Regions from separate parts of the Scytonema sp. PCC 10023 genome, predicted to be linked through region 1. Evidence: riboswitches for the same ligand, from Rfam matches in the RefSeq annotation. Region 1 holds a riboswitch; the other holds the start of a gene.
The links. A riboswitch is a leader RNA that binds a small molecule or an ion and turns the genes downstream of it on or off. The one in region 1 is predicted to bind cyclic di-AMP.
Positions count from the first base shown of each region.

Region 1 (10,342 bases):
TGGATCTAGATGTGCTTTTGGATTCTCTCGACGAAGATGAAATTTTAGTACCGCCATTCAAGCCTTACTCCACTTATCCAGCAGCAGACCGAGATATTGCTTTCTTCGCACCTGTGAAAGTGACAGTTGCTGAAATTGAAAAAGCAATTACCAAAGCGGGCAAAGATTTGCTAGAGTCTGTGGAATTGTTTGATGAATATCGCGGTGAGAACGTGCCCCAAGGACAGCGGAGTTTAGCATTCCGTTTGATTTATCGAGCGAGCGATCGTACCCTCACGGATACCGAAGTTGAACCAGTACACAACAAAGTCCGCGAAGCCCTAGTGGAGAAATTTGGTGTTAGCCTAAGGAGTTAACACACAAGAGTGAAGAGAGAAAAATGAAGAAATTTTTTGCTCTTTCTTCTCTCTTATGTCTTATTCCTTTTGTTTGAATTTTGAACTTTAAATTGCATAGAACCATGCCTAAATACGTATTGTGGGGAACTTACTGCGAAGACGTTCTGGAAAAACGCGCCCCTTACCGCCAAGCGCATCTAGACGGACTAGCAAAACAGAAAGAATCCGGTGTGTTGATTACTATTGGTCCTACCAAAGATGTCACTAAAGTTTTTGGTATTTACGAAGCCGAAGACGAAGCTACTGTGCGGCAGTTAGTTGAAGCTGATCCCTACTGGCAAAATGGCATCTGGACCGAATACTCTATCAAAGAATGGATTCAGGCATTCTAAATAAAAGGTACGGTAATCATGAAAACGTTTTCATCCACAAAAACTTTCCTGTTGTCTAGACTAGAGAAAAGGTAAAAAAAGTGGAACAACTTCAACTTTTCTCTAGTCGTTTAATGTCTTGAGAAGGTAAAACTATGAACAAAATTTTGAAACGCGCATTTATGCCCAGCCTCTTGGCTGCTTCTTTAGCTGGTGTGAGCTTGTTTCCAGCTCAACCTGCCTCTGCTGATGATAAGATCCTTGAGGATGTAGGTATTGGAGCAGGTGTTGGTGCTGTCTCAGGCGTCATTAGAGGACGTAATGTGATAAGGGGTGCTATTAAGGGTGCTGGTGCTGGTGCTGCTGTTAATGGTGCTAATGGTCTTAGAGGTACTCGTAGAGCAAGACAAAATCGCAACATCATTCAAGATGTTGGAGTAGGTGCAGCCGCCGGCGCAGTAACTGATGGTATTATCAACGGTGGTGGAGATACGCTTGGTAGTGCAGCTGAAGGTGCAGCAACAGGTGCAGTTATCAATACCATCAGAAAGAAAAGGTAATTCGTAATTTGTGACGAGTAACTTAGTTACGAATTATCATCAATTGCGGATTTATTTTACACCTTCCCTAGTAGAGCTAGGGATTATTTTGTTTATAGGGTCAATACTTCACAATTGAATCGCCTCAGTTCAAAATTGATCTGAGGCGCTATATATCTTATAGAAACTTACTATGCAATGAACATCTGACGATTATGACCTTAGACCGCTCTGAAGAAGGGTTTAGCCTTCCCTTGGTGATAACAAAGTGGAGGAAGCGACAAAAACTCCACATCGTCAATGTCAACTATTTGCACTGTTCGCACATGTGACGCCGCTCTCCTTCTATGTGCAACAATGGGTCACAGCGATACAACCCCCATCCAGTGCTACTTATTCTCAATTATTAGATTAGCAAACCGAAAGCTTCTAACAAGTCATTCCACAGTTGGAGTTTAATCTCAGACTAAAGTAAGAATTTTGTCAGTTCTATTTTTAGACTGCTAGATGCTATCTGGTGTTTTTGTGTCAATATATTCACGCCAACGGCTAATTCGACCTTCTTTGAAATCAACAACTATAACATCGTCTGCTTTGTTGCGGTGACCTGATGCTTTTTCAGTATCTTCGTAATACCATTCCACTACCGCCTGGCTTCCCTCAATAATAATCCGCTGGATATCGATTTTTACATTTGAACATTGCTGAGCAAATTGGGTAACTTCTTCCCTTATTTTCTCTTGCCCCTGCCAACGTTTGCCAGGCACTATAAGTTCACCATCTAACGTAAACAACTGGGCAAGAGCATCAGCATCTTGAGCAACCCAAGCATCTCTAGCTTTTTCAATCAACACACGAATATCTTCTTGATTCATAAATTTATAGGACTCCTGTGCAGATTTTTGAACGACACGCTTGCGGAGGGCAGTGCGAACGCAAAACCCGGATGTAGTCGGGAAAATACGGTAAGCACTGCCCACCCTACAATACTTAAGATTTTTCATAAATCCTGCGCGGATTGCTATATCTGCAAATGCAGGTGTATGAAAAATTATACAAAAAGCACAATTACTAATAATAACCATCGAGATAATCTCAACATTCAAATTGGTTTGAAAACTTAGTAGAACTTATTTTTACAAAATAGCAGTTTATGAAATTAGACATTAAAATAAAAACGATTATCACTAGTATACAGCTTACACACACAACGCTCTGTCTTGTTTCTGACTGTGGGTTTTCTACACTTAGTGGTTCATGTGAACGTGAAGAATGCGATTGTAAGGAAGCGCCGCCCTGTTCGCGTACCCGAAGGCGAGCGTACTTTTTCCGGCTGTAGCGTCCCGGAGAGAAAGGGGGTCGGATCTATCACTCCCCTTACGGCTGAGGTATCGGGCTTCTGTCTGAGCTAGCGAAAATAGGTTAGGAAGAGTAAGACAAAGGAAATTTGACCATCTAACAACATCTTGATTCCCGTTCTTGAACCTGCTGATAGGGTGGGATGTTAAGCATAGGTCAAGTTAAATTTAGAAAATTCCTGTTTAATCTTCTTATCTACCAAACTTCCCTAACTAAGCTTGTTATGAAATTAGCAATGGTTAAAATAGTAAATCTGTCGTGCTCAAGCTTTGACAGTACCAATTTCTGGCATCTTAATAAAGTGCCTTAAATGATTACTTAGAAAAATGTTACTTTAAATACTACGATGGCTGTTAGCAACCACGAACGAATTGGCAGGGGTTTAGCTCTTTTAAATCAGGGTTTATACCCTTATGTAAAAAGGGAGATGCAAAAAGTCTATGGTGAGGGCTGGCTAACAATCGCCACTTCATATATGTCTGATGACGAAACCTTCAAGCCAGAGTCGGAAGACATTCTGGGTAATAATATTTCTGTTTTATTAACACTAATAATTAAGCAATGGGATCAGGTATTCAGCAAAAAGCTAGGTTATATCGAACGTGCTTTAGTTGCTGAACTCATAGAAACCAGCAAGACTTGGGCGCATCAATCTCGCTTTTTAACAGAAGATACCTATCGCGCGATCGACACGATCGCTCGACTTCTCAAGGCTATCTCTGCACGTGAGGTCAATGTTGCACAACAGCAAAAGCAGGAAGTTTTAGCAATCCTCACTCCCAACCAAACTGAAAAAGCCCCGTTTGCAACAGAGAAGTTGGCTGAAATCATCAAACAACAAAGTTTTCAGGATAGTTCTCTTTTACGCCGTGCGCTGACGCATCGTTCTTATGTCCACGAAAACCCCCAAGAAGGAGAACACAACGAGCGCCTAGAGTTTCTCGGTGATGCTTTACTGACTTTTCTAAGTGGCGAATACCTCTATCGTCGTCACCCGGAAAAAGGAGAAGATCAATTAACCCGTCGGCGTTCTGCACTTGTAGATGAAAAGCAACTGGCAAAGTTTGCAATCGAGGTTGGTTTAAACTTCAGGATGCGGTTGGGTAAAGGAGCAACTTTAGAAGGAGGTTTCCAAAATCCCAATTTGCTGAGCAGCACCTTTGAAGCAGTCATTGCTGCTTACTACCTAGACAACAATTATGATATCGAAGCAGTTCGTGCTGTTGTGGAACCGCTATTTGATTCTGTACCTGAAAGTATTGTGGAGTTTCGCTCAAATGTAGACTCCAAAAATCGTTTTCAGGAATGGGTACAACGCAACATCACCCAAACACCCCCCAAATACGTCACAGTTCAAGTAGGTGGTTCTTCTCACGCTCCAGAATTCATTGCTAAAGTATTTGTGGGAGACAAACAGTACGGTGAAGGTAAGGGGCGCAGTAAAAGAGATGCTGAAAAAGCGGCTGCTGAAGATGCGCTGGCTAGGCTGGAAAAATCAGGGCTAGCATCTGAGTAAGGGTACTTTTTTACTGCTTATTTTTTAAAATTTGGAGTATGTATCCAAATTTCAGATTTCTACTTTCAACGGCAAAATTACCGTGAAAGTAGAACCGACTCCCATCTCGGAGACTAAACTAATTTCACCTTGCAATAATTTCACGAGCCGTGAAACTATTGCTAAGCCCAAGCCAGTACTATCGGGAAGGAACGACTTAGTACCAGAAGCAATGCGAAAGTAGGGTTCAAATATCTGGGCTTGGTCTTCTGGCTCAATCCCAATTCCAGTGTCATAAACGACAATAGTCCACTTGTCAATTCCCAATGTTTCACATTTAATTTTTACAGTTCCCGACTCTGTGTAGCGAATCCCATTGCTAACAAGATTTGTGACAATTTGCTGCAATCGTAACGGGTCTGTGACAACTTCTTGAGGAGCGCGATCGCAATCAACTCCCATTTGTAAATTTTTATTATCAGCTAAAGGCTGCAACATTTCATAGACATTTGTGATTAATTCATGCACATTGGTTCGTTCTGCCTGCAGTTTCATCTGCCCTGCATCGTAGCGGGAAATCTCCAGTGCATCGTTAATCAGATGGAGTAATAGTCTTCCAGAGCGTAGCACACGTTCAACGTGTTCTAAATGAGTTATGGTGTCTTTTTCGTTGGATTGTTGGCGTTGGAGCCGCAAAAACAAATCAGAGTAACCAATAATTGAAGTTAAAGGGCTTTTAAGTTCGTGTGCCAGAATCGATAAATTGTCTTGATTCGCCCGCACTAAACGAGTCAGTTCCTGGTTGTTGAGGCTCAACTGATTTTGCAACTGCTCTAGTTCTGTTAATCGCTGTTTGGTGTAGGTTTGGAAACAGCAGGCGATCGCCTCATCCAACACCATGTCAATCAAACGCACAGCTCGCATGACTTCTAGTGCTGATGCTTGCACTAAGTCCGGCTCTAAAGTAACAAAGATGACATCACGCAACAGACGATACTCTCGGGCAATTTCTGCTGCATCGAAACCTTGCTCAGCCCTGAGAGTACCATGATGCAAACTTGCCTGAACCAAGGGTTGAATTTGATCTTCTTGATATTGAGAAAGCACACTCGCCAGCGCCGAGAGGACATGGCTAAGATGATTTTCAATAGCTGTGCGGGATAGATTATTGGTACTGGAAATCTTTTTATCCTGACGAACAGCTTCCACCCACTGCTCTAAAATGGTCTGAGTTTTATCGCGCAGCAATTGACTAAAATCTTTCATCACTTATGGGTGGATAATAATACGAGCAGAGAAAAATATTTTATTATTTATATATGATAGAGAGGTGTTACATTTGTTTCTTAAAAGCATTTCATGTTCCGATATAAAAATACATAATTTTTAGTCAATCTTTATATATCTTAATATAGATGATTTTGCTCAAGAAAGATACTTGTTTTTGAGCCTAAAAAAGTATATCCTAAGGTGGCTTGACGATACTGTGTACCAATGTTACCTTTACGTTAATAATAAGAGTAAGTCAGCCTAATCCAACGAATCGCCGAAGCGTAAGTTGGAGCGGAGGAACCAAAGTATGGGGCGCATCTCATAGAAGAAAAAGAGTGAAGAACAAATATAGTCAAGAGGAAATACAAGAAAAAATAATGATTGTATCTTTCTTCCTTTTTGTTTCTTCCTTCTTCTAAGAGAGGGGCATCTCTCAGCCCTAGCCCGTCAGCTAACTTCGTAGGCAATGAGAGGAGACTGAAGGGACGGCATTACTATGATGTTCTGATCTCATCAGTATCCTTGGCTGGTACTGCTCGGATTACTTGTACCTGAGCTTGAGTCTGTTGAGGTCACAAATGATATTTCAACTGAATGTAGCTGCCATCTTGGCGGTTGCCGGTCAAACAGCTTGGAAACGTGCTAAACCCGTAGTCGTACGGGATGCTTTCTTGCTGCCTTTGGTTGGTTTTTTGGGCGTCATTGTTATATGGTGGATTATTGCCCTTGCCAACCATGAATTAATGCCCACCCCTCCTGAGGCGCTGGCAGCAAATTTAGATTACATCCTCAACCCATTTTTCCAAAGAGGACCAGGTAATTTGGGTATTGGCTGGCTATTAATAGCAAGTATCCGACGGGTATTAATAGGCTTTGGGCTAGGCGCTCTTGTTGCGATTCCTGTTGGTTTTCTGATTGGGATGTCCAAAACAGCACTGATGGTTCTTAATCCCATCATTCAAATCTTCAAGCCAGTATCGCCCCTAGCATGGCTTCCTATTGCCTTGGCAATCTTTAATTTGGCAGATCCATCGGCAATATTTGTGATTTTCATCACTTCTTTGTGGCCCACAATCATTAACACTGCGCTGGGAGTTTCCAGTGTTCCCAAAGATTATATAGATGTGGCGCGAGTTCTGGAAATGCCCAGTTGGCGAAGAATTACAAAAATCATCTGGCCCGCAAGTTTGCCTTACATTTTTACAGGTTTGCGGATTAGTTTAGGAATTGCTTGGCTAGTGATCGTCGCTGTAGAAATGCTCACAGGCGGTATTGGAATCGGCTTTTTTGTTTGGGATGAATGGAGTCGCCTAAACTTGAATTCTGTTTTTCTTGCCGTGCTGGTGATTGGCTTAACAGGGCTATTCCTAGATTACGCGATCGGTAAAATACAAGCTTTTGTCACTCGTCGCCCAGCAACAAATTAGGTATAAATTCCGTTACATTGCGTTAAGGCATTGGCGTATCACCACTTATAGTAAAGGTGCCTTACGGTTCAAACAGCCGTTTCATGTGGTTAAATCTGACCTTTTGGAATAAAGAGCGAATAACACAGGGCGGGGGGGATAAGCAATTCACGCATTAAAAAAAACTCACTTTTTAGTTAGCAGCCTACCTGCATAAAACCGTACATAAATCACATGTGTGACAGCTTAAACACATAACTTTTGCGCCTTCGTGTTAATTTTTGCAGTGATTTCGCCGCCGCAGGAGGTTTTTCATGAGTGACAATAACACAAATAACTGGAAGCGACGAGACTTTATTCAAGGACTGGGAGCAACGGCATTTGCCACTGGACTTTCTTCTTGTGCCATTAATGCTAACCGTGCCCCTAAAGGAATATCACAAGCGGCGTTGGCGGTAGAACCAGTGGTAGACCCCAAGACACTGGAAAAACCTAACATTACAGTGGGGTATGTGCCGGTAAATGACTGCGCTCCCTTTGCTGTAGCCTGGGAGAAAGGGTTTTTCCGCAAGTATGGTTTAAATGTCACTCTCAGCCGTGAAGCTAGCTGGGGTACGTCTCGTGATGGCATCATTTTTGGTCGCCTCGATGCTTCGCCTGTTGTAAGTGGCGCGGTGACGAATGCGAGAACAGGTGCAGAAGGCGCACGTCATGCTCCCTTGTGTGCGGCAATGACAATTCACCGTCACGGTAACGCCATGACGATGAATAAGGCAATGTGGCAGTCTGGGTTGCGTCCTTGGCGAGACTATAACGGTAATTTGGAAGAGTTTGGGCGAGATTTCCGCAATTACTTTGAAAAATTACCAGCCGAGCAACGAGTTTGGGCAGTGGTGCTCAGTTCGGCAATTTATGAATACTTTATCCGCTACTTATCTGCTGCTGCTGGAGTTGCTCCTGACAAAGAATTTCGCATCATTATTGTCCCACCACCACAGATGGTAGTGAATATGCGGATTGGGGCGATGCAAGGTTATATGGTGGCAGAACCTTGGAATACACGAGCAATTACTGGCAATGATGGAATTGGCTTTACTTTCGCTCAGGGTATGGAAATCTGGCAAGGGCACCCAGACAGACTTCTAGGTGTCATGGAGTCTTTCATTAAAGAAAATCCCAAAACCTATCGCTCTTTAGTCAAGGCAATGATAGAAGCTTGTAGGTATTGTGGCGATCCAAAAAACCGGGAAGAAGTAGCTAAGATTATCACGAATAAGTCATTTACAGGAGCAAAACTCAAATTAACAAAACCAGCGATTGTCGGCGAATACAATTACGGCGGTTTCGATGACAAAAAACGTCTTGTGAAATCGACGGATACAACAATCTTTTTTGAAAAACCAGCTAATCTTGTCAAAGTGCCAAATGACCATTCAACATTTCTGTGGCAATCTCAGAGTATTTGGTTAATGACTCAGTCGGCTCGGTGGGGACAAATTAAAGAAATTCCCAAAAATGCTGAAGAATTGGCGCGTAAAGCTTGGCGCACTGACTTGTACCGAGAAATTGCCGCTGAAATGGGAATTGAATCTCCAAAAGAAGATTACAAGATAGAACAAGCTGAACTATTTATCGACAAAAAAGCTTTTGACCCCAGCGATCCTGTCGGGTATCTTAAGAGTTTTGAGATTAGGGCAAACGCTCCTAAATCTTTCTTTATGTCCTAGCGGAATCGGCAGAGTTAATCATATTGTATTGACTGTCCTTTGTCATTTGTTTTTTGTCTTATATAGATGACTGATAACTAAAGACTAATGACCAATGACTAATGACTAATGACCAATGACTCATTGCAGGAGTGTCAAATGAAATCTACCTCGTTCTCAACAGATGCCTATGATAAGGCTTCACCTCCCACCACTGGATTTCTGGAGATTGAAAATTTATTCAAGTCATATACAAAACCTGATGGGGGTGAATTTGTCGTCCTAGATAATGTCAACTTAACAGTGGGTGAAGATGAATATATTTCTGTTATTGGTCACTCGGGTTGCGGTAAATCGACACTTTTAAAGATTGTCGCTGGCTTAGAAAAAGCGACTTCTGGATCAGTGCGGTTAGATGGCAAAGAAATTCGTAAACCAGGGGCTGAGCGGATGATGGTGTTTCAACACTATTCGCTGTTACCTTGGTTAACTGTGCGGGAAAATATCCGACTTGCGGTAGATGAAGTGCTAAAAGATGCCAATCGGGCTGAGAAAATTAGCATTGTGAACGAACACCTGGCAATGGTAAATTTAACAGCAGCTGCTGATAAGTATCCTGACGAAATTTCTGGCGGGATGAAGCAGCGGGTGGGTATTGCTAGAGCATTAGCAATTCGCCCGAAAATGCTGCTGATGGACGAACCTTTTGGGGCGTTAGATGCGCTAACTCGGGGGAAATTGCAGCGGCAAGTGTTGGATATCTGGGAAAATCACCGACAGGCGGTCATGATGGTTACCCATGATGTAGATGAAGCGATTTATATGTCGGATCGCATTGTTATGATGACCAATGGACCTGCGGCTAATATTGGGGAGATACTAGAAGTACCGTTTCCTCATCCACGCGATCGCGCTGCTATGAGAAACTCAAAAGAGTACTATGATCTCCGCAACTACGCCCTAAATTTCCTAGATCGCTATTTCGCTCAAGACGAGTAACGAACAACTTCTTAAGTCATAATTCGTAATTTCTAATGTTCAAGTCAATTACGGATTATGAATTACAAATTTGTCATTGTTTTTGTTAATTTTTCTTTAAACAGAGATAAAACTATGAATCTCAAACCCATATTGGTGCGTCTGCAAAACGCTATCGGAAGAGATGATTTAATTGAGCAAATGGTGTTAATCTCGACACCAGAGACACCTGTATGCAAACAGGGGCAACCTGAAAAATCAGTTAACTTAATCGTTGGTTATAATAGTTCTCCCAACAGTCATACTGCGTTAGATATTGCCTTGTTGATCGCTCATCAAACACGTTTAGCCACAAAGGCGCAAGTCACAGTTCAAGTTGTTTATGTGATCGAGGAAAATCAAAGTAGTCATGCTGCAGATGTCTTGCAAAAAGAGGAATTTGTAACTCAGCGAGCAACCGAACAAAATCCTCCACACTCTTCAACAAGCTTCCCCTTAAATGAGTTTGACACAGGTGTGACAACTCAAACAAAAATGCAGGCTAACACAACCTACTCACAAGAAAGATTAGTAGATAGATTTGCACAAGCAGAAGGTATTTTGCGGCAAGCAAGTTGTCTAGCTGCGGAATGGAAAAGTTCTTTTAAAGCTCATCTTCGGTTTGGTTGCATTGGCAGGGAACTTAGGAAAGTGGTTGTATCAGAAGGTGCAGATTTACTATTACTTGGCTGTAACTCTGTCAATCATCCGATAGTGCAACACCTCGGTTCTAAGTTCCCCTGTTCAGTACTAGGTATACCCAATTTTGTCAATGAGAAACGCGCTTAGCGGACATAGTTGCGAATGTTGTGGAGAGACACCTAAGTATAGAAGCCCGG
Region 1 covers NZ_CAWUDP010000014.1:14,147-24,488, reverse strand. The annotation lists gene pheT (phenylalanine--tRNA ligase subunit beta) at 1-356, shown strand, start outside; gene ACM0OZ_RS10925 (YciI family protein) at 461-730, shown strand; gene ACM0OZ_RS10920 (hypothetical protein) at 865-1,269, shown strand; gene ACM0OZ_RS10915 (nuclear transport factor 2 family protein) at 1,752-2,333, opposite strand; partial or broken gene ACM0OZ_RS10910 (Swt1 family HEPN domain-containing protein) at 2,954-3,268, shown strand; gene rnc (ribonuclease III) at 3,434-4,123, shown strand; gene ACM0OZ_RS10900 (sensor histidine kinase) at 4,175-5,368, opposite strand; cyclic di-AMP (ydaO/yuaA leader) riboswitch at 5,637-5,855, shown strand; gene ntrB (nitrate ABC transporter permease) at 5,953-6,801, shown strand; gene ACM0OZ_RS10890 (ABC transporter substrate-binding protein) at 7,095-8,507, shown strand; gene ACM0OZ_RS10885 (ABC transporter ATP-binding protein) at 8,646-9,485, shown strand; gene ACM0OZ_RS10880 (universal stress protein) at 9,600-10,292, shown strand.

Region 2 (10,342 bases), on a different contig from region 1:
CGTTAGATAGACTCCCTGCAGTATTTGATGACCATAACCGATCACTTGACCTATCTGTCCAGTGATTTGATGCCGTACGTAATCTCCGATATTCAGCATATTCATAACTCCCTGATGTGAGAGATTCATTGGCTTGTTTTTTGTTGTTTGTGCGCGTTTCTGTCACTCGGCATAGCCATTAGACAGAATTGCTCTTTTTACTAGTGCTGCATTTTCAGTGCTAAGTCCGGAGCATTTTCCAATCAGCACTTGGTATGGGTGCAAGGTTGTTCTTGCCCCTAGACACACAACACTGTTAAAGTTGTAGAAATTAAGCTGCAACTTGAGCTTTGCTCTCTATTGAGGGCATGGTTTGAGCCAGTAGATGTGTGTAGATCTGAGTCAACCGCGATGCCACACTATGCCAACTGAAGGCGATTTCTACACGTTGGCGACCAGCTTCACCTAATTGATCTCGCCAAGTTGGGTTGATCAGAATCCGGTCAATAGCATCGGCAAAAGCGGCTTCATCTTTAGGGGGAACAAGTAACCCAGTCACTTCAGGTACAACTGTAAACTGCAACCCTCCAACATCACTAGCTACGACTGGAGTCCGACTAGCCATTGCTTCAATCGCAACTAAACCAAAAGGTTCGTAGTGACTCGGTACAACACACACATCTGCGGCTGCATAGTACAAGGGGAGAACAGAATCATCAAGGCGACCTGGAAAGGTTGTGCAATTTTCTAATCCAAGTTCAGCCACGATCCCAGCGATGCGATCGCGCTCAATTCCATCGCTGTGATCTGGACGATAGCCACCTCCAATAACGAGTTGTAGGTTAGGTGAAGAGCGCAAACTAGACTTTGCAATAGCTCGCACGAGTGTCTCAATTCCCTTGCGCCGATCAAAACGACCGACGTAGAGAACCATCTTGGCATCAGGTGCAATTCCTAATTCCTGCCGTGCTGCAGACCTTTGAATTGACCCAAACTTATCGATATCAGTCCCACAAGGAATGACTTCTATTTGCCCTTGGGTGGAAACGAGTCTTCGCATATGTTCCTGTTCTTGAGGACTTGTTGCAACGACTCGATCCACAGTTTCCAGACAGGCTTTTTCAACGGCTAGTCGCTTGCTACCAATTGCTGGGATATCAGAAATAGCACTGTACTTGACTACTCCCAAAGAGTGGTAAGTATGCAACTGAATCAACGGTTGCTGCTTTTTCAGTTCCATACCCACCCAAGAGGACAACCAGTAGTTGGTATGAATCAGAGGGTACTGATATCCTTCCTGCTGCTGGAATGCTTTGAACTCTGCGATGAATTCAGGCATATGGTCAAATAAGTCATATCGCCCTATGAACGCAGCAGGTCCAGCCTTCAAGCGGATAGTGCGACATAATGGTCCATGTTGCACAATGGCAGCTTGCTCACGACTACTTCGGCGAGTGAACATATCCACCTGCCAACCTTGCTCAGCAAGCGCACAACCTACTTGACGCACATAGACATTTTGTCCCCCAGCCTCTTCCTGTCCAATTTCTGCCGCCGGGTCTCCATCAACAGAAATCAGAGCGATGCGATGTTTTTTGGTCGGTAACATAGTTGAACTTCACCATATGGCAATATTCCTGCCTCAGCTACCAAAAGAGAAGGTACTAGAACCCTTTTCTCAAGATCGAGGGCAGGTACAACGAAGCGCACAGATACCAGCCAAGGACACTGACGAGAACAAGGCATTACTCGTAAGAATGCTGCTCGTTCAGTCTCCTCCCAATGCCGACGAAGTTAGCTGACGGGCTAGGACTGAGAGATGTCCTTCTGTGGGAGAGAAAAGAAGAAAAAAAAAGACAGAAGAAAAAACTAGAGTAATTTTGTCTTTTTTCATTCTTTCATTTTTCATTCTTTCCTCTTTTGTGAGATTAGCCCCAAACTTGGTTCCTCCGCTCCACAATTACCCCGACATAACTAAATGTTTGGGGCAATCCGTGGATTAGGCAGACTGATGTAGATTTGTTAAGAATTTAACCTGTAAGGTGATTTAAGTCAACCTTTTTTACGGGTGACTCCTACTAGCTACAAGCACAAATGCGCTCCTATATGTTCCATTGCAAGTTATGCAAACACTGAACAACATTATTTGGCTATGCTCCCCTGCTGAAAAATTAGGGTTATATTGCGTTTCTACCATAAACGTTATCATGATTATACGTTTTTGAGAGAAAAAAATGTACTATTAAACATAAATTTATCAAAACATATATTTTTTTAGCAATTAAAATATATAGAAATATCAATTTGTAGCAAGGCATTCCTTTTTAGCAATTAAAATATATAGAAATATCAATTTGTAGCAAGGCATTCCTTTTTAGCAATTAAAATATATAGAAATATCAATTTGTAGCAATACATTTCGTTGAAATAGTATTGAGATAAAATAAATAACATGGCATGGGATTCAAATAACATGAGATAAGAGAATAGTTAGATAGAAATCTGCTGAGATGATAATTGATTAAGATTTTTTTAGCATTGAGGTGAAATTTTTAAAGTTAATTTAGGTTAAACAACTCATTTTTTTACGTGAGATATAGTAAAACTAAATAATCTGTAATTTTCTCTGATTTCTCTTTAGTCTATGTCCTTTGTAATTTGTTAAAAAAGGATCTGAGTTTATTTGCCAAAAAAAGAAAAAGATTGTGAGAGTAACGAAAGAGGAGTCATGTCGTTTCTTGACTGAGTGCATTGTCTTTTTGTCTTTTGAGGCAGCTATCCTTTATTGTCTAATCTAACTTGAGCAAGAGCGCCCTTCTTTCTCTAGACAGTGATGTTAAGCCGACGGATGCGAGTAGATTAGAAGCAAGATAAAAGTTGTTTTAAGTACTTTAAACGCTTTGCATCGTTCAATACCGCTGCGGGGAGTAAAACAATGAGCATTCTAGCTTGGGTCGTGTTGGGTTTACTTGCAGGTGCTATTGCAAAGGCGATCTATCCTGGCTACCAAGGAGGCGGCATTCTTGGCACAATGTTCCTGGGAATTGTTGGTGCTATCCTTGGAGGAACTTTAGTTAACCTTTTAGAAACCGGAAGCTTCACGTTAACTGCAGCAAGTTTTAGTATTCCCGGTTTGTTCGTTGCTGTATTGGGTGCAATGATTGCTATTTTCTTGTACTATAAGCTAGCTCGAAGAGTGTACTAAGCTGTTACGCAAATAAGCTTGCATGATCTGGGGGGATCGGACTGCCCACCCCAGAATAGTTTGAGAAAATTTAAAGCAAGCAAATGCCAATCTGAAAATAGCTCGACTACACAACCAAATCGCGAATATTCGTACTGACTACTTACATAAGTTGACAACCTACTTAGCCAAAAACCACGGCTTTGTAGTGATTGAAGACTTAAATGTTAGTGGGATGTTGTCAAACCAGAAATTGGCAAAGGCTATTAGCGATGGTGGTTTTTATGAGTTGAAACGACAACTGGAATACAAATGTCAACTTTACGGTTCAAAACTGATTATAGCTGACCGCTGGTTTCCAAGTTCTAAAACAAGGCAATTGTTGCGATGACAAAAAAGAATCTTTATCCTTGAAGGAACGTATTTTTGAATGCTCAAAATGCGGTTGGATTGGAGATAGAGATTTGAATGCTGCTTTAAATTTAGAGAAAATAGGGAGAGCTACTCCCGAGTTTACGCCTGGGGACTGTTGGAGCCGACTCCCTTGGTGGAAGCAGGAAGTAAAGCCTCTCAAACCGAATAGATAGATTTGAGTAGGTTTTATGTAGCGGATTCATGATCAAGGTAGAATGCCAGCAAACTCTGACTGAATGCGAAGCTTATGAAAGCGATGGCGCAGAGCGATCGCCCCTTCGGGGCGGGCGCACTCGATAATTTGCTCCTGACAAGCAACTTCTGCATCATCCATCCAGGCTTGCTGTAACTTCATACCATGCAGATGCAGTTTCACACCTGTGTATGGGAAAGGATATTCTCCCTGTTCTTCCCAAGTTATTTCTAGATTATTTTGGGATCGCACTATGCGAAACTTATCGAGTCGCGATTCTCCATACCCATCATTCGCATCAGAGTAGAGAATTGCCTCGCTGCTTCCCTCTACAGGTGGATAAATATGGAGAATGAGTTGCTTACCTTGCTCCATTGGAATCATACTCCCTGCTCTCACCAGCAAGGGAATTCTTTCTAAGGGTGCTTCTAAACTCACTTGCTGCTCACCTTCAATAACAGCATCATCCCAGAAATTATACCAACGTCCTTTCGGTAAAGTGACTTGGCGCGATCGCCCTCCTTCCTCGACAATTGGACAAACTAGTAACGCATCACCTAATAAGAAAGCATCCTCTACACCCCAAAGCGCAGGTTCATCAATCGTACCCCAAAACACTGGGCGCACCGGAGGATAACCCTTTTGTGTCGCTTCCCAAGATAAGGTGTAGAAGTAGGGAAGCATTTGGTAGCGCAGTTCTAAGAATTGCCGAATGATACTTAAGTAAGGTTCGCCATAAGTCCAAGGTGTCCGGTGTTCTACGTTATTAGAAGAGTGAGTGCGGTAGAACGTGAAAAAGGTTGCCATTTGGAACCAGCGCAGGTAAAGTTCACCACCAGGATTACCCTGGAAACCACCGATGTCAGGACCGCTGTAGGGAATGCCGGAAAGCCCTAAACCCACAACTGTTGCCATTGTGGTTCGCAACGCAGCCCAGGTACACTCAACATCGCCCGTCCAAGTCCAAGCATAACGCTGAAGTCCTGCCCATCCTGCACGGGAGACAATAAAGGGGCGTCTGTCGGTTGAGTACTGACATAGGCTTTCATACGCCGCTTCCGCTTGCAGTAACCCGTAAACATTATGCGCCTCGCGATGGTCACCGCCTCTGCCTTCCATATAATGTTGTGTGACTTTGGGAAGCGAGCGATTGCGCGGAGCGCACTGCCCCTTGGGCAATCGCCTGAAGTAATAAAAGCCGCAGGCTCATTCATATCATGCCAAAAACCCGCCACACCCACATCGAGCAGGTATTGATATTGCCGACTCCACCACCTACGAACCTTGGGGTTGGTAAAATCTGGGAAAACTGACCAACCAGGCCAAACAGGCGCAACAACGAGTTTACCATTGGGAAGTTTGCAAAACCCATCGAGTATCTGACCTTCCAGAAATAAGTTACTGTTGCGGCTGTACTTAATTCCTGGGTTAAGAATGGCAATAAATTGTACTCCAAGTTCCCTGAGTTCTTGCGTAAAACTTGCCAATTTGGGAAAGCGGTCTGGGTCGATAGTGAAAGCTCGGTTTCCAACTTGACAGTCAATATCTAAGTGAATAGCACTTAAAGGTAGGTTGTGAGACTGAAACCCCTTTGCTTCTTCTCGGACTTTTTCTTCTGTACGATATCCCCATTTAGATTGGTGGTACCCTAATGCCCACCGGGGAGGTAGGCAAGCTCGCCCAGTTAACTCAGTGTAGCGTTCCAACAATTGCGCGGGTGAACCATAACTGAAGTAATAACGCAGCGATCCCCCTTGAAAGTCGGCTACAGCAGTTTCAGCAAAGGTAAAATCAGCTTCAAAAGAATTTTCGTAGAAAATTAGGTAACTTCCACAAGAGTGTAGACCCAAATACACCGGAATGCAGATATACATTGGGTCTGATCCCGGACTATATTTGCCAGCAGCATCATAGTTCCACATCCGATAAGTTTTAGGTTGTTGCTTCTCGTCTTTAGCTGCACGCAAATTGAGAGAAGAAGCCCGTTCTCCTAATCCATAGATGTGTTCTTCTTGACGCAGTCGCGCTTGATGAAGCCACCCGTCGCTTTTACGTTGAGGTGGCATTTCTTCCCGTAGAATTTGTCCTAAAGAATCACTGAATTTTAGGCTACCATCTTCTTTTATAACGACTTTTAATTTGTGGCTGGATACAGAGAAACCTTCGCCTGTCTCTTCCAATTGAGTTTCTACTTCTTGCCAATCTTTACGGGCGATAGCATAAGGAATTGGAGGTATTCCAGGTTTCCAGTTAACTCTAACTAAATCTTCAGTTAAAAAGTAAACTTCCAATTCTGCAAGTTCAAAATAGAAATTAGCACCTCTAGCAGCAGGTTCAGCGCGGATGAGTTTTCCTGGTTTGTCAAAACCTTTTTCAGTTGGAGGCTTGGAAAACTCACGTTCTAGTCTGTCTCGCTTGCGAGTGTACAAGATGGCATGGGGCAAGTACTTCAAGTAAAATAGTGAACCCCAAAAATACTTTAGTTTTAATTGAATTTGCTTAAATCTATTCATAGAACTTTTGACCCTTTCTAGGTTCAAGTCAAAATCTTTGACTTAGTTAATCAATTCAAAAAGGGACGAATCGAGTCTTATAATTATTGGCAAATTCTTCTCTAATTGAGCATCAATCTTGGGGAGGATTTATTTTATCTAATTTTTTTATAAGTACGACTTCAATAAATATAATTATTTAATCAACTACAAAATATAAAATATTATCAACAAGAACACAAAGTCTATTTCTACTGTAGTTTAAGTTCTCATTCGTTAGAAAAAGCGGTAATTAAAAATAGTTCCGCTCAAGTGTCTCGACCTAGAGGAAGAAGAGACTTTCGACTTGAGCTATTACTTTGAAATGTGATAGAGCATTTGCTGCGTCAATCATAAACAACAAAAAGGTAATGGAAGCATACCGCATCGACGTTCACCATCACATCTTACCAAAGGAATACGTTCAGGCGCTTGACTCTAAGATAGATATGAAGAGAAAACTAGTTGATAAAGGAGCCAGTGCTGCAAGAAGCTTAGCCCGAACTTACAGCAACTGGCGTGCTGGCTCAGTTTTTTCCAGTCGTTTCACTTCAAAACTTCTGGTGCGAGTTTTTGAACTTCATTTGTAGCTTCAAATAGCTGTGATGAAATTTTTTCGCTAGCTGATAAGTACAGATATCATTTCCTGTTATGGGGTATAAACTGGCATATCTTGGTAACAATGGCTACAACGCCAGTAAATACCTCCTAAACGCATATGACGGAGTAAAGTGTATGAGCAGCAAGGGCAACTATGCTTACTCCACACAGCTTGCCAAGTATATGTAGTTGTATTTGCTTGGCTGTTATCAGTTGTAGGATGAGTCACTGATTGACTCGATCTCTTTAATAAAACTTGCATTTTTTTATCTGATTTGTATTGATGTCCGACTCATATTTCACTAGAGACGGCGGCGCTAATTTGTCGTTGAATCCACATATATTTATGAAATGCTGTACTTAGTCCTCGCTCTATTAACTTTGAGGCTACGACCCATCCACTCAATGCCTCTCAGCGCCCGAATTGCCGCTGCTTCTTCGGCATCAGTTTTCATTTCTATAATGGCAAATCCTTTCTTCTCGCCAGTTTTCTGGTTCACGGCTACTTGGATTTGGTTCACATATCCATGTTGCGAAAATATCTGTATGAGGTCATTTTCTTCAACCTCATAAGAGAGATTGCTAACATAAATTGACAGAAAAAATCTCCGCGATCAAGGGGTAGATAAAATTAGATTCGGAGAGGTGTTTGTTGATAAACTTCAGTTACGTAGCCGAAAAGAATTTCTGATAATTTAATTATAACTTAATCCAAAATAACGTGTTGTGTAAGCATCTATAATTTAATTTCTATAACCCTTGCTAATTTATATTTTTCAGAAAAAATTAAAATTAAGTAGGTGAACAAAAATAACATCAGTAAGTGAAGCAAGATTTTGTTGAAAAACTATCTTCCCTTTAGCATAGGTGCCTTCTACTTATTTCTTAGATAATGTGAGTGGAACTAATACCTTAAATTAGGATATGACGAAATTATCCTATATCCTCCTATCCAGTAAGCTTTTCAGACAAAAACCTTATTCCCTGGTTATACAGGCGCATATTGGAGTAGTCAAATTGTACTTTACCTATTTGTGATTTCTTATTTGTCATTTGGGAAAACTGGAGAATTGTCAAGTATAATTAAAATATATAAACAGCGACAACGCTACTCGTTGCGAGGCAGCCAATATGGATGCCAATGAAGTTTTGAGGCGATGTGCAGCCGGGGAAAGAAATTTTAGGAAGGCAGACTTGAGAGGAAGAAGCTTAATTCAAGCAAATTTGAGGCAAGTAGATTTTACTGGGGCAAATTTCACCAACTCAGACTTGAGTAACTCAGATCTAGGCAATGCCAATCTAAATTGGGTCAGCCTGAGAGGAGCAAATTTAAGCGGGGCTAATCTGAGAGGGGCAAAAATGCCTGATGGGAAAATGCACAACGACTACTTAAATTCTGCTAATTACTTTGGTTAAAAACTGAGTTGAATCCGTAGCCCAATCGATAAGCGGATTCAATTCAATTGCGCTTACAAGTGCCAAAGAATTACCCTTCTGCTGAAGCTTAGCTGCTGAGTGACTCATTTTTTGACCAAGCATTATGTTGACAACAACGTCTACAACGTTTAAAAGATTACGTTTTAGTGTTGTGAATACTTTATGTTGCGTTGTCAGTGGATATTTCGTCAACATCTCTTGTGAACGGTATCCACCTTTCATCATTCGTATGAACAATGATGCCACTATCTTTAGTGAGTCGCGACAGTTTTAGATCAACTTGATTTCATTTTTTGGCGTTGCATAATTGAAGTATGAATTCGAGCGATCGCTATGCAATGCCCAAGGTGTGGATCAACTCATATTCGCTCATATTGGCAAAAAAGCAAGTAAACAAAATTACATTTGTGTTCAGTGTAGTCGTCAGTTTATAGATTCTTACGATTTGCAAGGTTATTCTGAAGAAATAAAACGTGAGTGTGCGCGAAATGTATGTGAACGGTCTAGGTTTTCGAGCGATAGAAAGACTAAAAAATGTACATCATACAACCGTAATAACTTGGGTAAAGAAAACGGCTGAGATTTTACCCAATTCACCCGAAAGTGATGAAATTCCTGAAATTACACAAATAGATGAGCTAGAAACTTTTGTTGGTAAAAAAAAACAAGATTTGGCTGTGGACGGCAGTAAAGAAGCATTATCCAGGAATTTTAGCTTGGGTTTTGGGAGATAGAAGCTCTGAAACATTTAAATTATTGTGGGTGATTATTAGATGTTGGAATTCATATTTTTATGTAACAGATGGTTATCCAGTTTATCCTTGTTTTATTAGCAATGAAGACCACATTGTTAGCAAAACATATATGACAAGAGTAGAAGGTGAAAATAGCCGTTTAAGGCATTATCTTGCTCGTCTACACCGTAAAACTTTCTGCTACTCGAAATCAGAACAAATGCTGAAATATTCAATTCGATTAGTAATATATTATCTCAAGTACGGTTCCGTGGCGCTGCGGGCGCTGTGCGCCCGCAAGCTTGAGGCGATCGCCTGATTCATACTTCCATTCAGCAACGCCCATTTTTTTAAGGAGTCTGTTAATGAGTCTTATCATAAAGTCGATTGTAAACGCGGACGCTGAGGCTCGTTATCTCAGCCCAGGCGAACTCGACCAGATTAAAAGCTTTACCACAAGTGGTGAGCGTCGTCTGCGCCTTCTTCAGGTTTTAACACAAAACCGGGAGCGCATTGTTAAGCAATCTGGAAACCAGCTGTTTCAAAAGCGCCCAGACATTGTCTCTCCTGGTGGCAACGCTTACGGTCAGGAAATGACTGCGACTTGCCTGCGGGACATGGATTACTACCTGCGCTTGATCACCTACAGTGTTGTGGCTGGTGAAATCACGCCGATTCAAGAAATTGGGGTCATTGGTGTTCGCGAAATGTACAGGTCCCTTGGCACTCCGATTGAGGCTGTTGCTGAAAGCATCCGTGCGATGAAAAATGTGACCAACTCGATGATGTCTGCAGAAGACGCAAGCGTTGTTGGAGGTTACTTTGACTACCTAATCGCTGCTATGCAGTAGGGCAATGATAGGCTTTTTAGCTGCTCGTTAGCCAACTAAAAGGACAAATTTACATCAGCTTCTATACCAACATCTAAAGCTCCCTGTCCCAATTCCAAATTAAGTTATTTGGGACAGCATTTCGCAAATAACGCTATGAGGATTTCAGGCGACAATGAACAAACCAATCCTTGAAAAAATTGGCACTAAATGTGAGTTTGAGACTAATACACCGTGGTACGTGGCGGTGCATCCCCACCCTCTTCTCAAAGAAAAATACTCGTACGTGATAGCGAAGTGCTGCGAAGAGCAGGTCGCCATCCATTACGTATTAGAGCGCAACCCAGTCCCAATTGCCGACTTTGAGTCGTGCCTGTTCGGCTGCTACGGCACACCGCACCAAGCGCTGAATGCCGGAGTTGAGAAGGTTGAAAGTGAGT
Region 2 covers NZ_CAWUDP010000046.1:44,479-54,820, reverse strand. The annotation lists gene ACM0OZ_RS25790 (hypothetical protein) at 1-99, opposite strand, end outside; gene ACM0OZ_RS25785 (glycosyltransferase family 4 protein) at 311-1,588, opposite strand; gene ACM0OZ_RS25780 (hypothetical protein) at 1,605-1,781, shown strand; cyclic di-AMP (ydaO/yuaA leader) riboswitch at 1,748-1,995, opposite strand; gene ACM0OZ_RS25775 (GlsB/YeaQ/YmgE family stress response membrane protein) at 2,915-3,184, shown strand; gene ACM0OZ_RS25770 (RNA-guided endonuclease TnpB family protein) at 3,276-3,554, shown strand; gene ACM0OZ_RS25765 (zinc ribbon domain-containing protein) at 3,574-3,750, shown strand; gene ACM0OZ_RS25760 (TIM-barrel domain-containing protein) at 3,783-4,889, opposite strand; partial or broken gene ACM0OZ_RS25755 (TIM-barrel domain-containing protein) at 4,997-6,283, opposite strand; gene ACM0OZ_RS25750 (hypothetical protein) at 6,673-6,891, shown strand; gene ACM0OZ_RS25745 (RNA recognition motif domain-containing protein) at 7,246-7,500, opposite strand; gene ACM0OZ_RS25740 (pentapeptide repeat-containing protein) at 8,033-8,317, shown strand; partial or broken gene ACM0OZ_RS25735 (IS1 family transposase) at 8,672-9,391, shown strand; gene ACM0OZ_RS25730 (allophycocyanin) at 9,438-9,923, shown strand; gene ACM0OZ_RS25725 (hypothetical protein) at 10,078-10,342, shown strand, end outside.
Region 2: it holds a riboswitch for cyclic di-AMP, as region 1 does, so the genes downstream of both, ACM0OZ_RS25785 (glycosyltransferase family 4 protein) here and ntrB (nitrate ABC transporter permease) in region 1, are expected to answer to the same signal.